DNA from 3 places in the Paeniglutamicibacter kerguelensis genome. Region 2 is predicted to be linked to each of the others. Evidence: riboswitches for the same ligand, from Rfam matches in the RefSeq annotation. Region 2 holds a riboswitch; each other region holds the start of a gene.
The links. Region 2 has a riboswitch for S-adenosylmethionine ahead of JOF47_RS20900 (OsmC family protein). Riboswitches for the same ligand answer to the same signal wherever they lie in the genome.
Positions count from the first base shown of each region.

Region 1: it holds a riboswitch for S-adenosylmethionine, as region 2 does, so the genes downstream of both, JOF47_RS00595 (hypothetical protein) here and JOF47_RS20900 (OsmC family protein) in region 2, are expected to answer to the same signal.
Region 3: it holds a riboswitch for S-adenosylmethionine, as region 2 does, so the genes downstream of both, JOF47_RS18075 (flavin reductase family protein) here and JOF47_RS20900 (OsmC family protein) in region 2, are expected to answer to the same signal.

Region 1 covers NZ_JAGIOF010000001.1:134,154-138,491, reverse strand. The annotation lists gene JOF47_RS00605 (sodium:solute symporter family protein) at 1-754, shown strand, start outside; gene JOF47_RS00600 (DinB family protein) at 883-1,461, shown strand; SAM riboswitch class IV at 1,474-1,583, shown strand; gene JOF47_RS00595 (hypothetical protein) at 1,604-1,876, shown strand; gene JOF47_RS00590 (VIT1/CCC1 transporter family protein) at 2,106-3,209, shown strand; gene JOF47_RS00585 (ROK family protein) at 3,327-4,280, opposite strand; gene JOF47_RS00580 (LOG family protein) at 4,277-4,338, opposite strand, start outside.
Region 2 covers NZ_JAGIOF010000004.1:341,571-345,908, forward strand. The annotation lists gene JOF47_RS20885 (AmiS/UreI family transporter) at 1-285, shown strand, start outside; gene JOF47_RS20890 (FmdB family zinc ribbon protein) at 313-597, shown strand; gene fmdA (formamidase) at 649-1,905, shown strand; SAM riboswitch class I at 2,098-2,187, shown strand; gene JOF47_RS20900 (OsmC family protein) at 2,192-2,779, shown strand; gene JOF47_RS20905 (sodium:solute symporter family protein) at 2,776-4,338, shown strand, end outside.
Region 3 covers NZ_JAGIOF010000001.1:3,971,472-3,975,809, forward strand. The annotation lists gene dnaB (replicative DNA helicase) at 1-419, opposite strand, end outside; gene JOF47_RS18070 (DUF1801 domain-containing protein) at 931-1,356, shown strand; gene JOF47_RS18075 (flavin reductase family protein) at 1,456-1,965, opposite strand; SAM riboswitch class IV at 2,037-2,150, opposite strand; gene rplI (50S ribosomal protein L9) at 2,402-2,857, opposite strand; gene rpsR (30S ribosomal protein S18) at 2,873-3,112, opposite strand; gene JOF47_RS18090 (single-stranded DNA-binding protein) at 3,175-3,765, opposite strand; gene rpsF (30S ribosomal protein S6) at 3,811-4,116, opposite strand; gene JOF47_RS18100 (acyltransferase family protein) at 4,305-4,338, opposite strand, start outside.

The DNA of each region.
Region 1 (4,338 bases), on a different contig from region 2:
CTGGGGCGGCACCACCGCTGGCATCTACTGCGTGCTCTACGGCGCTGCAGGCGCCATCATCGGCCTGGCCGCACGCGTTGCGCTGCCGGAAATCGACGTCGCCAACCTCGGCAAGGACGTCGTCTACGCCGAGGTTGCAACCCAGCTTCTCCCGGTGGCCGTCGGCGGCCTGGTGCTGGCAGCGGCAGTAGCCGCCATGATGTCCACCGCATCGGGCGCACTGATCGCCGCGGCAACCGTCGCACGCACCGACGTCACCCCGTTTGTCGCCGGCTGGTTCGGCAAGGAAATCCGGGTCAACTCGAACGAGAACCCCGAGCACGACGTGCGCGCCAACCGCATCTGGGTACTGATCCTGGGCATCGTGGCCATCGCCCTGGCCATCATGGTCTCCGACGTGGTCGCCGCCCTCACCATCGCCTACGACATCCTCGTCGGCGGCCTGCTGGTGGCAATCATCGGCGGGCTGATGTGGAAGCGCGGCAACGGCATCGGCGCGGCAGCGTCGATGGCGGCCGGAACCGTCGTCACTCTGGGCACCATGATCGTCCTGGAAATCCAGGCGACCGAGCGCTTTGCCGGAATCTACGCCAACGAACCGATCTACTACGGCCTGATCGCCTCGGTCATCGTTTACGTTGCGGTTTCGCTCTCCACTCGGCCCACCGAGCCCGCCATCATCACAAACTGGAACTCCCGCGTCGCCGGCGAGGTCGACGTCGAGGGCATCGAAGCAGAGCCGATCACCAAGTAGCCCAACCGGGCACACGAAAGGGTCCCGTCGGACATGCATCCAAGGATGCTTGTCCGACGGGACCCTTTCGTGTGCAGAGGGCTTGCATCCCTAGCCAGCAGGGCATTCCCACTCCTAGGCTGTAGCCCATGGACGATCAGAAAAATCATTTGCTCACATACCTCAACGCTTCCCGCGAGGCGGTGCTGTGGAAGGCCGAGGGGCTGGACGACTACGACCTGACACGCCCCCTGGTGCCCAGCGGAACCAACATCCTGGGCCTCATCCAGCACCTGGCCAGCGTGGAACTCGGGTACTTTGTGGAATGCCTTGGACAAACCGTCGAGCAGCCGCGCTTCATTGCATTGAACCAGAGCGACGATCCCGAGTACGACATGTGGGTCCCCGCGGACATCCCCAGCGCCGACATCCTCGACTATTACCGCAGCGCCATCGCCTCGGCCAACCGGAACATCGAGGCGTTGCCGCTCGATGCCCCGGCAACGGTCGCATGGTGGGCGCCGGAGAAACGGGACACCACCATCGGACGGCTGCTCATCCACATGAACGTGGAGACCGCCCGCCACGCCGGGCACATCGACATCGTGCGCGAGCTCATTGACGGAAGCGCCGGGGACCGTCGCATTTCCCCCAACTTGCCCGATTATGACGCGAGGGCATGGTCTGATTTGCACCAAAAGATCCAGCTGGCGGCCGACTCGCGATAGTGTGGTGACCAGCTTCACGAGATGCGGCGCCAAGCTCCGACTGGCCGCGCACCAACCCCAGGTTCATGGGTGGTTCGGATGAAGAAGCGGCCGGCGCCACAAGGCGGCGGCAAGAGCTAGTGAAAGGCCGGCCGCTGCCGCCATGGAACAATCCGTCCCCGTTCTGCCCCTCTTTGACCTGCACCGCGCCGTCATCGAATTGAACCTGCACGGTTCCTGGCGCAGTTTCCAAGTCAACGACGCACCCTCCGTCGCCCGGGCCCTGGCCGACTCGGTTGAGGTCCCGCGTTGGGACCCGGCGTCGTCGAGTTTGCTGGTCCGCACCCCGGTCACGGGAAACACCGCAGGCCGGACGCGCATTTTTAGCCTCGTCGAATTCTCCGAAGCGCGTCCGACGGCTAAAGTGGTTCGCTGAAGGGGAGTAGTTCCGAGTTCACCATTCGTGGTGGCGGCGGTGCGTCGACATACTGGCCGCAAAGTTGCGGCCCGGCAAACCACCTTGCGGAAATCCGATGGATTTGCGCCAAGGCGAACGAGACCTTCGGCCCACCTACGGTGGCCCGAGGTTCAACGCACCCAAAAACATTGCTTGTTCCTCCCCATCGCATGGCCCCACCGCCATGGAAACCAACCGAGGACGAGACATGACGCCACAAGCGCCAACCCCCACTCCCGCCCAAATCAAACGCTGGCGCCACTACCTGGCCGATGAAATCGCCGAGGGCGCCGTCTACCGCGAACTGGCCAACAAGCGCACGGGCGAGGAACGCGCCATCCTGCTGGGCCTGGCCGACGCAGAAACCCGCCACGAGGAACACTGGCGCAACCTGCTGGGCGACCATGCGGCGAAGGCCGCCCGCCCCTCGCTGCGCCGCACGGTGTTGCGTTTCCTGGCCCGCCACTTCGGTTCCGTGTTTGTGCTGGCGCTGGCCCAGCGCGCCGAGGGCGACTCCCCCTACGCGGCCGACACCGATGCCACCCGCCAAATGGCCGCCGACGAGCTTGTCCACGAGGAGGTCGTGCGCGGCCTGGCAACCCGCGGGCGCAACAGGCTCTCGGGCAACTTCCGCGCCGCGGTGTTCGGGGCCAACGACGGCCTGGTCTCAAACCTCGCCCTGGTCATGGGCATCGGCGCCACCGGCGTGGCCAGCTCCTTTGTGCTCTTCTCCGGCATTGCCGGCCTGCTGGCGGGCGCCCTGTCCATGGCCGCCGGCGAGTTCGTCTCCGTGCGTTCCCAGCGCGAGCTGCTCTCCGCTTCCAAGCCCACGCAGATCACCCTTTCCGCAGCCCCGGACCTCGATCTCGACGCCAACGAGCTGGTGCTGGTCTACAAGGCCCGCGGCATGAGCGACGAGGACGCCGCGCACCGCGCTGCCGAACGCATGGGCCTGTATTCCTGCGATTGCAACCCCACGCTGTCCCTGTGGCCCGAACGCGACGAAGAAGCCCAGGAGATCGAACACGAGGAAATCGGTTCGGCCGTGGGAGCCGCGTCGTCGTCCTTCTGCTTCTTCGCCTCCGGCGCCGTCATCCCGATCCTGCCGTTCATCTTCGGCATGAGCGGCACCCCCGCCATCCTGCTCTCCGCCCTGCTGGTCGGCATCGCGCTGCTCGCCACCGGCGGGGTCGTCGGGTTGCTCTCCGGCGCCTCCCCGACCAAGCGCGGCCTGCGCCAGCTGGCCATCGGCCTGAGCGCGGCGGGCATCACCTACGCGCTCGGCCTGCTCTTCGGCGGCACGGTCGCCTGACCCCCGTCGCTCCGGGCGTCGGCCCAACCATGGAGTGGCCGGCGGCTCCCGTTCACACGAGGCTGCCGGCCACCTTCTTGTTTGGCCGTTCGATCGTTCGCTTGTTGCATCGTTCGGCTATCCCAGCGCGTTCCGGGCCAGGTCCGCCGCGCCGATCAAGCCGGCGTCCGGGCCCAGCTCCGCGCCGACCACCCGGGCAAAGGGCCTGTAGCCGCGGCCGCTGAGCGAGCTGCGGTAGGTCTGTTCGGCCGTTTCAAGCAGCAACGGAGAGGCCGCTCCCAGACCCCCGCCGATGACCATGAGGCCCGGGTCCAGCACCGCGGCCAGGTTGGCCAGGCCCAGTCCCAGCCACTGCCCCGCCTCAACCACAAGCTCGATGCATGCCTCGTCCCCGGCCACGGCCAGGGAATTCACCAGCTCACCGGTGACGGCATGCGGGTTGTTTCCCGCGGCCTCGCGCATTCCCTTGGCCACCGGCCCGTGCACGGCCAGCAAGCTGCGACCCTCGCGGGCCAGGGCGTTGCCGGAGGCATATTGTTCCCAGCAGCCCCGGTTGCCGCACGCGCAGCGGTGGCCGCCGGGCACCATGACCTGGTGCCCGAACTCTCCGGCCATGCCAAAGCGGCCGCGCCGAAGCTCCCCGTCCAGCACGATCGAGCCGCCGATCCCGGTGCCCAGGGTCAGGCACACCACGTTGTCCTCGCCGCGCGCCGCGCCAAAGCGGTACTCGGCCCAGCCCGCCGCATCTGCGTCGTTGCTCAACAGCACGTCCCGGCCCAACGCCCGTTCAAGGTCCCTGCGCAGGGGCTCGTCGCGCCAGGACAGGTGCGGGGAAAAGACCACGGTGCTGCCTTCGGGGTCCATCCACCCGGCGGCACCCACCCCCACCACGGCGCCCGCGCCGCCGGGGCCGAGCTCCCGGACCAGCTCGCACACCGTGGCCAGGACTGCCGCCGGGTCGAATCCCGGGGTGGGGCGCCGGCCCCTGACCAGGACCGTTCCGTTCCCGTCCACCAGCCCCGCGGCGATCTTCGTGCCGCCGATGTCTATGCCGATCGCGTAGGCGCTCATGCCAGTCCGCGCACCCCGGAAATGCCGCCGTCGTTCAGGCCCACTAGGATGCTGGCGG
Region 2 (4,338 bases):
TTTATTTGGGCCATCTTGTGGACCCTTTTCTTCTTGCTTCTGGCCCTGGGAAAGGATTCGCTGAACGACTTTACCGGCTGGTTCACGATTATCGTCGCGCATATCACCGGCACCATTCCGGCCTTGCTATTGCTGACCGGGAATTACACCACCGGGCCGGGCGAAGCCGTGGGCCTTGCCGTGATCGGCGTTCTGGCAATCCTGGCCTCCTACGCACTATCCCGCCGCAAGATGCCTGACGGCACCAACAGTTCGGTCGCGCCTGCAACCTCCGCAGGCCACTAGTTCCGGTACCCATCGAGAGGACTTTTCATGCCGCTGTACGACTTCCGTTGCCCCGAAGGAACAGTATTTGAATCCGCATTCCCCATGACAACGGTGCCGGATTCCACGACGTGTCCCGAGTGCCGGCAACAGGCACGGCGCCAGATGAGTTCGCCCCGCCTTTCAATCGCCAACACCGCCGAATTCAAACTCATTGATTCGACGAAACGCAGCGCGCACGAACCGGAAGTGGTCACGGGCCGCACAGGGGCGACAAAACAGGCAACCCGTTACACCCACAATCCCCTGCACCAAAAGCTTCCGCGCCCCTGACCGGATGCCGGATCCCCCGCCCAAGTACGACATCGTTTAAGGAGAAGCACCATGCCAGAAGTGATATTTCCGCTCGATTCGACCAAGAAGTTCGAGGATCAGGAAAAACTCGGCCACAACCGTTGGCACCCGGAAATTCCCCCGGTGGCCACCGTCAAGGCCGGCGACGTGTTCCGCGTCGATTGCCGCGAGTGGTTTGACGGGGCCATCAAAAACGATGACTCCGCCCAGGACATTCTCGATGCACCGCTGTTGACCGTGCACAAGCTGTCCGGCCCGTTCGCCGTGGAGGGGGCCAAGCCGGGCGACCTCTTGATTGTCGACATCCTTGACGTGGGACCCATTCCACAGGAGGACAGCGGACCGCTGGCCGGCCAAGGGTGGGGCTACACCGGCATCTTCTCCAAGAACAACGGCGGCGGCTTCCTGACGGACCAGTTCCCCGACGCCTACAAGGCAATTTGGGACTTCACGGGACAGGTCGCGACCTCTCGGCACGTTCCGGAAGTATCCTTCGAAGGCCTCATCCACCCGGGCCTGATGGGCACCGCCCCGTCGGCGGCGCTTTTGGCCAAGTGGAACAAGCGGGAGGGCGATCTCATCGCCACCGATCCCCACCGAGTCCCGCCGCTGGCACTTCCGCCGGAGGCCGAGCACGCCGTGCTCGGCGGAGTTCCGGCCAGCGAATGGGGCCGGGTTGGCTCCGAAGCGGCCCGCACCGCACCGCCGCGTGAAAACGGCGGAAACCAGGACATCAAGAATCTTTCCAAGGGTTCGCGGATCTTCTATCCGGTGTTCGTTGACGGCGCGAACCTGTCCCTGGGCGATCTGCACTTCTCCCAGGGCGACGGCGAAATCACGTTCTGTGGCGCGATCGAAATGGGCGGCTTCATCGACCTGCGGGTGGACATCATCCGCGGCGGCATGGACACGTACGGCGTATCGGAGAATGCCATCTTCATGCCGGGCCGCGTCGATCCGCAGTTCAGCGAATGGATCGCGTTCTCCGGTACCTCGGTCACCCTCGACGGGGAGCAGCGCTACCTGGATTCGCACCTGTCCTACCAGCGCGCGTGCCTCCACGCGATCGACTACCTGACGAAGTTCGGGTACTCCCGCGAGCAGGCCTACCTGCTTCTGGGCGCGGCCCCGATCGAGGGCCGGCTCTCGGGCGTCGTTGACATCCCGAACTCCTGCTCGACGGTCTACCTGCCCACGGCAATGTTCAACTTCGACGTCCGGCCGTCGGCGAGCGGGCCGCACCAGATCGACCCGGGCATGGGAGCACCCAAGGCCTCAAACAAGTAGATAACTCCGCAGTTGCTCAAATGCAGAAGGGCGCCCACGCTTTCGCGCGGGCGCCCTTCTGCATTGCGCGAGAACCGGACAATTGATGCAGATTATTCGATGCAGCCTCTCACTTGTCAGGTTACTTCGAACGTTCCGTCACGTTACGTCCGGTTTGGCCATGTGTCGTCCGATCGTCTTTCATTGAATCAGTAACCATCCCGAGCGGCTGAGAGATCTGGCTCCATGACGCCGCAGCAACCACCTCCTTGAGGCCGGTGCTACCGCCAGGACCGATGGAGAGATCATGACTTCAATCCCTGCTGTCCCAACCGCGCCCGAAAACAACGGGACGCATGACAAACGAATCCGCGCCAAGGGATCCTGGCAAGGACAGATGCGCACCGCCATCGACATCCGCGAGTTCTCGTTCGACATCGACGAGCCCGTTCGCGTCGGCGGCACCGACACCGCGCCGACCCCCATGGAATTCGTTGCCGGCGCGGTCAACGGCTGCGTGAGCGTGGTCGTCGAGCAGGTCGCCAAGGAACTGGGCATTGAATTCACCGCCCTGGAAACCTACTCGATCGCCACCCAAGACACCCGCGGATTCGCCGGCACCGCCGACGTTTCCCCGTTCTTCCACTCCTACCGACTGGAGATCCACGTCGAAACGGCGCTGGACGATGCGAACACTCAACAAGAGTGGTCGGCCCAGGTCCACCGCCGCTGCCCGGCCATCAACCTGGTGCAGGCGGCCGGAGTCGACCTCGACATCAACTGGGTCTTCTCAAGCCAGGTTTCCCCTGACGCCGCCGACAACGCCGGCAACATTGCCTTGGGGTACACCCCGCGCACGTCCACCGCCAAGCCACTTGAAGGAGCCTCCGCATGAGCGCCGCAGGATACTGGACCGTCGGACTCGCCTTGTCCTATACGGTCCTGCTGATCGTTGGGGGACGGCTGTCCCAACGGCGCAGCGCCGTGGGCAAAACCAGCGGCTTCTTTGTCGGCGGTCGCACCTTCAGCCCGTGGACGGTTGCCTTCTGCATCACCGGGCTCTTCTCCGGTTCCTCCTACATCGCCATCATGGAGCTGAGCTACCGCACCGGCATTTCTGCACTCTGGTACGGCGTGGCGGAAACCGTACAGATCCTGCTCATCGCCCTGCTGCTGGTCAAGCCGCTGCGCGAGAAGCTGGTCGTGACGGTCACCGGAATCATCGGCGACCGGTTCGGGCGCCTTGCCAAGGGCATCGCTGGCGTCATCACAGCATTCACGTTCCCCATGTGGTCGGTGGCCACGACGATCGCATTTGCCTCGGCACTGACCGCCTTCACCGGGCTGAGCCTGCACCTGGCCGTCATCGTCACCGCCCTGCTGCTCCTGACCTTCCTCTGGAGCGGAGGCATGCGATCCGTTGCCTTCAACCAGACCATGAACTGCATCGTTTTCGTCGGCATGCTGGCGGTGGGCGCCTACGCGATCCTGGCGAAGCCGGGGCTCTCCGGACTGCAGGACTTCGCCGAATCGAACCCTCAGATGTTTGACCCGGGAAATGCCGGGATCTCGCTCATCGTCGCCTGGTTCGGCACCTTCATCGTCAACGTCCCGCTGGCACAGGCGGCATTCCAGATGACCATGTCCTGCCGTACCCCAGCGGACGGGCAGAAGGGCCTCTACACGGCGGCCGCATTCGGCATTCCGTTCATCATCATTGGCGCCCTCATCGGCACTTCGGCGGCGATCGTGGTCCCCTCGCAGAAGCTGGCCCTGGTCGCGATCCCGCACTACATCGAGCAGGTCCTGCCGGCCCCGCTGGTCGGAGTCTTCTTCCTGGGCGTCTGGGCATGCGCCATGGGCTGGGCCGGTCCGTGCCAGTTCTCTGGCTCCACGTCCCTGGGCCGCGATGTCGGTAGCGCCATCAACCCCAAGGCGACCGAGGCGCAATTGGTCCGATACACCCAGTGGTCGCTGGTGGGGTTGACTGCGCTGATGATCACCTTCAGTATCCTGCGCACCGAGCAGTCCGCCTGGTGGAACATCCTCGCCTGGACGCTGCGCAACGGTGCAACCCTCGCCCCGGTCCTTGCCGTCTTCTTCTGGCCGCTGGCGACCCGCGCCGCGGTGTACTCCTCGATGGTCGCCGGCTTCGGCGCGGGCATCGTGTGGAACCAGCTGGCGGGTTGGTCCGCCACGTCGTTCTTCCTCGGCACCCACCCGGTATGGGTCGGCATGCTCGTGAACGTGACGACCCTGGTCCTGGTCACCCTGGCGACCGCGCGTTGGCGCATGAGCACCGACCCGGTGCGGCTTCGCAGGGCGGTCAAGTTCGGCCTTGGCGCACTTGTGGCGCTTGCATTCTTGACGCTCAGTGCAGGATGGCTGGCGGGCTACGGACTGATTGCCATGGCCCTGTTCATCGTCGTCCTGTGCTCCGCCATGGCGGTGTTC
Region 3 (4,338 bases), on a different contig from region 2:
CCAAGCTGGACGATCTTGGTACCCGCGTCAACCAATCGGCGCAGCACCGCGCGCTCGCGAACGATCTCGGCGTAGAAGCCGGCATTGGCAGCCGTGGGGACGGACTGGATCAACGTGTGGAGGTAGGCCGGACCGCCAATGCGGGTGATTTCCCCGCGCTTGGTCAAGAGGTCGGAGACCGTCACGGCGTCGGCGGGCTCGCCGCGGCCGTAGAGGTCGATGATCGCTTCGTAGATGGCTTCGTGCGCCGGGCGATAGAAATCGAGTCCGCGCAGGACCTCCACGCAATCCGCGATGGCATCCTTGGAGAGCATCATGCCGCCGAGCACGCTCTGTTCGGCCACGAGATCCTGAGGCGGCGTGCGGCCGTAGGCTGAATCGCCGGATTCAGAATTGGTTTCGATGTTGGCTAGCGACACGGGTCTTCCCTTCAAGCACCGCGGGTTCCCAGTTTCCGCGTCATTTCCTACTTCAGTGTCGCAGGGTCGGCCGACCTTTTGGTACGTCCAATCTCACGTGTGCGAAGAGACACGCAAGCCTGTGGAAATAGGTGGGGAACACTGTCACCTTAGACCCCATTTGCCTCAAACCCAACACCGTTATCCACAGGGGCTGTGCATAACCTGTGTACCTCGCGGCGTGTTGTGTGCACAGCTTGGGGAGAACATTGTGGATTACCGACAATTATTCTCTAAAAATGGCAGTTGACTAGGCTTTATATATTTACATGCCTGTGGACAGAAAGTAGTTATCCACAGTTTCTCAGGATGAAAAACCTGGTTATACACACAAAAACCCCGAGATTCCGCGGTTAACACCTGATGAATTCCACGGTTACCCACAAACTATCCACAGCTATCCACAGAGCTCGAAGGTTTCTGGGGATTAACGAGGTTGATGAGCGTCGACGGCGCTGCAATACTGACTCGCATGGCTGCCAATAAAACTGTCCCCACCCGGGTTGACCCGCATGAATTCATCGCCTCCGTCGCCCATCCGACTCGGCGCGCCGATGCGCAGGTCTTGCTGGAAATGATGGAGGGGGTCTCCGGGCAGCCGGCAACCATGTGGGGACCAAGCATCATCGGGTTTGGGACTTACCACTACAAATACGATTCGGGCAGGGAAGGCGATGCGCCGGCCATTGGATTCTCACCACGCTCGGCAAATCTTTCCCTCTACGTGCTGACCGGCACCGAGGAATCGCGCGAGCTCTTGGCCAAGCTTGGGAAGCACAAACGAGGCGCTGCCTGCCTCTACGTCAACAAGCTCTCCGATATCGACTTTGAGGTCCTCACCGAGCTGGCCCGTCACGGCTTCCAGCACACGATGAACGTATTACACGACCCCTCCTAGCGACCGGGACTACGGCCGCAAAAGTGAAGGGCCGCAGGGCCGCAAGACCACGTACGTGGCGGATCGCGGACCTGCAGCCCTCGTGCTTCTGGACCGCGTCTAGGAGACGAGCTGTTCAGCCTCCAGGCGACGGAAGGCCGACCCGTGGAAGACCAGCGGGGAATTCGTTTCATCGCTCGTCCGGTGGCCGTGCACGCGCAACAGCACCACGTGGTGGTCGCCCGCGGGAATCTCCTGCTCCACCGAGCAGTCGAGCCACAGGCTTGCATCATGGAGCAACAGGGCGCCTTCGTCGGTGGAATCCAGGCGAAGCCCCGCAAAGCGGTCCCCGGTCTTGGAAGCAATCTGGCGGCAAACGCCCTCGTTCTTCTCGCTGAGCACGGAGACACCAATACGGGCATTGGAGCGAACGACGGGCCAGGTGCGCGACGTGTTCTGGACCGCGAACATCACCAAGGGCGGATCCATCGAAACACCCACGGTGAAAGATGAAGCGACGATGCCCTGGGGCTCCCCGTCGACGATGGCGCACAATGCTGCAATGCCGGACGGATGCTGGGCGAAAACGTTGCGCAAGGCATCTGGGGTGAGGTCTGTTGCAAGAGTCATGGCTCGGTCCTTCGGCTTCGTGCCCACCTTGTACCGGGTACGCGCCAAAAGCGCAGCTGCCCATCAAAGGTGTGCGGTACTTGCCCCCGGGGTCCCGGTAGGCCGAATCGTCACCTGGAGCACCCCACTACCGTGAGAGGGTTGCCGGTCAACAAGCCAGGGCTTTTACGTTGACGCTCTTGATTCATGACTAACGTTAAGAGAAACGTTTAGCGTCCGTCAAAGATTGTTTCGACACATTGGGACATGTGGCGTAAGAATCGAAGATTCTGCGACCAAATCTCGCTATCTACCGGCAGTAGTCGATATAGCCTGATTTGGAAGGTTGGACAAGACCGCGCATCGGGCGTTTCCCCGGGGCAAAGCAATGAGGACCCCACCCGAAGGTGGAGTCCTCATCGTTTATCGACCCGGGGGACGATGGGTGCGCAGAGAATTACTTCTTTGCGGCAACAACTACCAGCGAGATGGTCGCGGATACATCGGTGTGCAGACGCACGGTAGCCGAGTAGTTGCCCGTCGACTTGATGTGATCGTTGATCTCGATGTTGCGCTTGTCGATCGCGCCAACGCCGGCGGCTGCAACAGCCTTGGCGATGTCGTCGGTCTTGACGGTGCCGAAGAGGCGACCGGTAGCGCCGGCCTTGACGGTCAGCTTGACCGGCTTGGCGGAGATAGCGGCGGCAAGTGCCTGTGCTTCTTCCAAGGACGCAACGGCGCGAGCAGCACGGGCGGCCTTGATCGACTCAACCTGCTTCTCACCGCCCGGGGTCCAGGTGATGGCGAACGAGCGCGGGAGAAGGTAGTTACGTGCGTAACCGTTCTTCACCTCAACGATGTTGCCTGCGGCACCGAGGCCGGTAACTTCGTGGGTCAGAATGAGCTTTGCCATGTTTGTATACCTTCCTTAGCCGCGGCCAGCGCCGGAGTAAGGCAGCAAGGCTACTTCACGCGCGTTCTTGATGGCCTGTGCGATCTTGCGCTGTTCCTGAACGGAAACGCCGGTAACGCGACGGGCACGGATCTTTCCGCGATCCGAAATGAACTTGCGCAGCAATGCTACGTCCTTGTAGTCGATGACAGTGATGTCAGCGGCCTTCAAGGGGTTGGACTTTGGTTTGGGCTTACGGAGTTCAGCCTTAGCCATCGTGGAGCTCCTTTATCAGGTGGAGCCCGCAGAATTTTCTGCGGGATGGTGAATAATTTTGTTTAGAAGGGCGGTTCGTCAGAACCCGGGTTGCCCCATCCGCCGTTGTTTCCTCCGGCAGGAGCGCCCCATGGATCGGCTGCAGGTGCATTCCAGCCGCCACCGCTGTTTCCGCCGGCGTTGCCGCCACCGAAACCACCCTGGCCGCCGGCATTGCCGCCGCCGAATCCGCCGGCGTTGCCGCCGGCATTCTGTCCACCAAAGCCACCATTGCCACCATTGCCGGAGCGCTGGGTGCGGGTGACCTTTGCGGAAGCGTAACGCAGCGACGGGCCGATTTCATCGACCTCGAGCTCGGTGACGTTGCGCTTTTCGCCTTCCTTGGTTTCGTAAGAACGCGACTTGAGGCGGCCCTGAGCAATGACACGAGTGCCCTTGGTCAACGTCTCAGCGACGTTTTCGGCAGCCTCACGCCACACCGATGCGCGGAGGAACAGCGTGTCGCCGTCCTTCCACTCATTGGACTGGCGATCGAAGGTTCGCGGGGTCGAAGCGATCGTGAAGTTCGCGACTGCCGACCCTGACGGGGTGAAACGTAGTTCTGGGTCACCGGTCAAATTGCCGATTACCGTAATGACGGTCTCGCCTGCCATTGGAGCCTCCTAAAGGTGTTGTTCTACGAAGATCGAAAAGCAGAATTACTCTGCAACGACCTTTGCCTCTTCCGGACGGGTGATCTTGGTGCGCATGATGGTCTCATTGAGGCTCAACTGGCGATCAAGTTCCGCGGAAGTAGCGGGGGTGGCGGTGAAGTTAACTACCGCGTAGATGGCTTCCGACTTCTTCTGAATGTCGTAGGCAAGGCGGCGACGGCCCCAGATGTCAACGTTCTCGATGGTTCCACCATCGTTACGGACAACGTCCAGGAACTTACCGAGGGTCGGTTCAACGGTTCGCTCGTCGACCTCGGGGTCGATCAGCACCATCAATTCATAAGCACGCATGTGAACCCACCTCCTTTGGGCTAAACGGTCACGGCATTTCCGCAACAGGAGGTTCTTTGCATTTGCTGTCGTCGATGCCCGATTGCCAGGCACGACAGAAACAGCCTCATCCAGTCTAACGGAAAAACCATGCCGGCCAAGACTTCGCCGGGTTGCATGCGTCACCCGCGCGTTGTCCAGCACACGGGTCACCGCACGTCGTCGTTCAGCCCGTCGGCATGC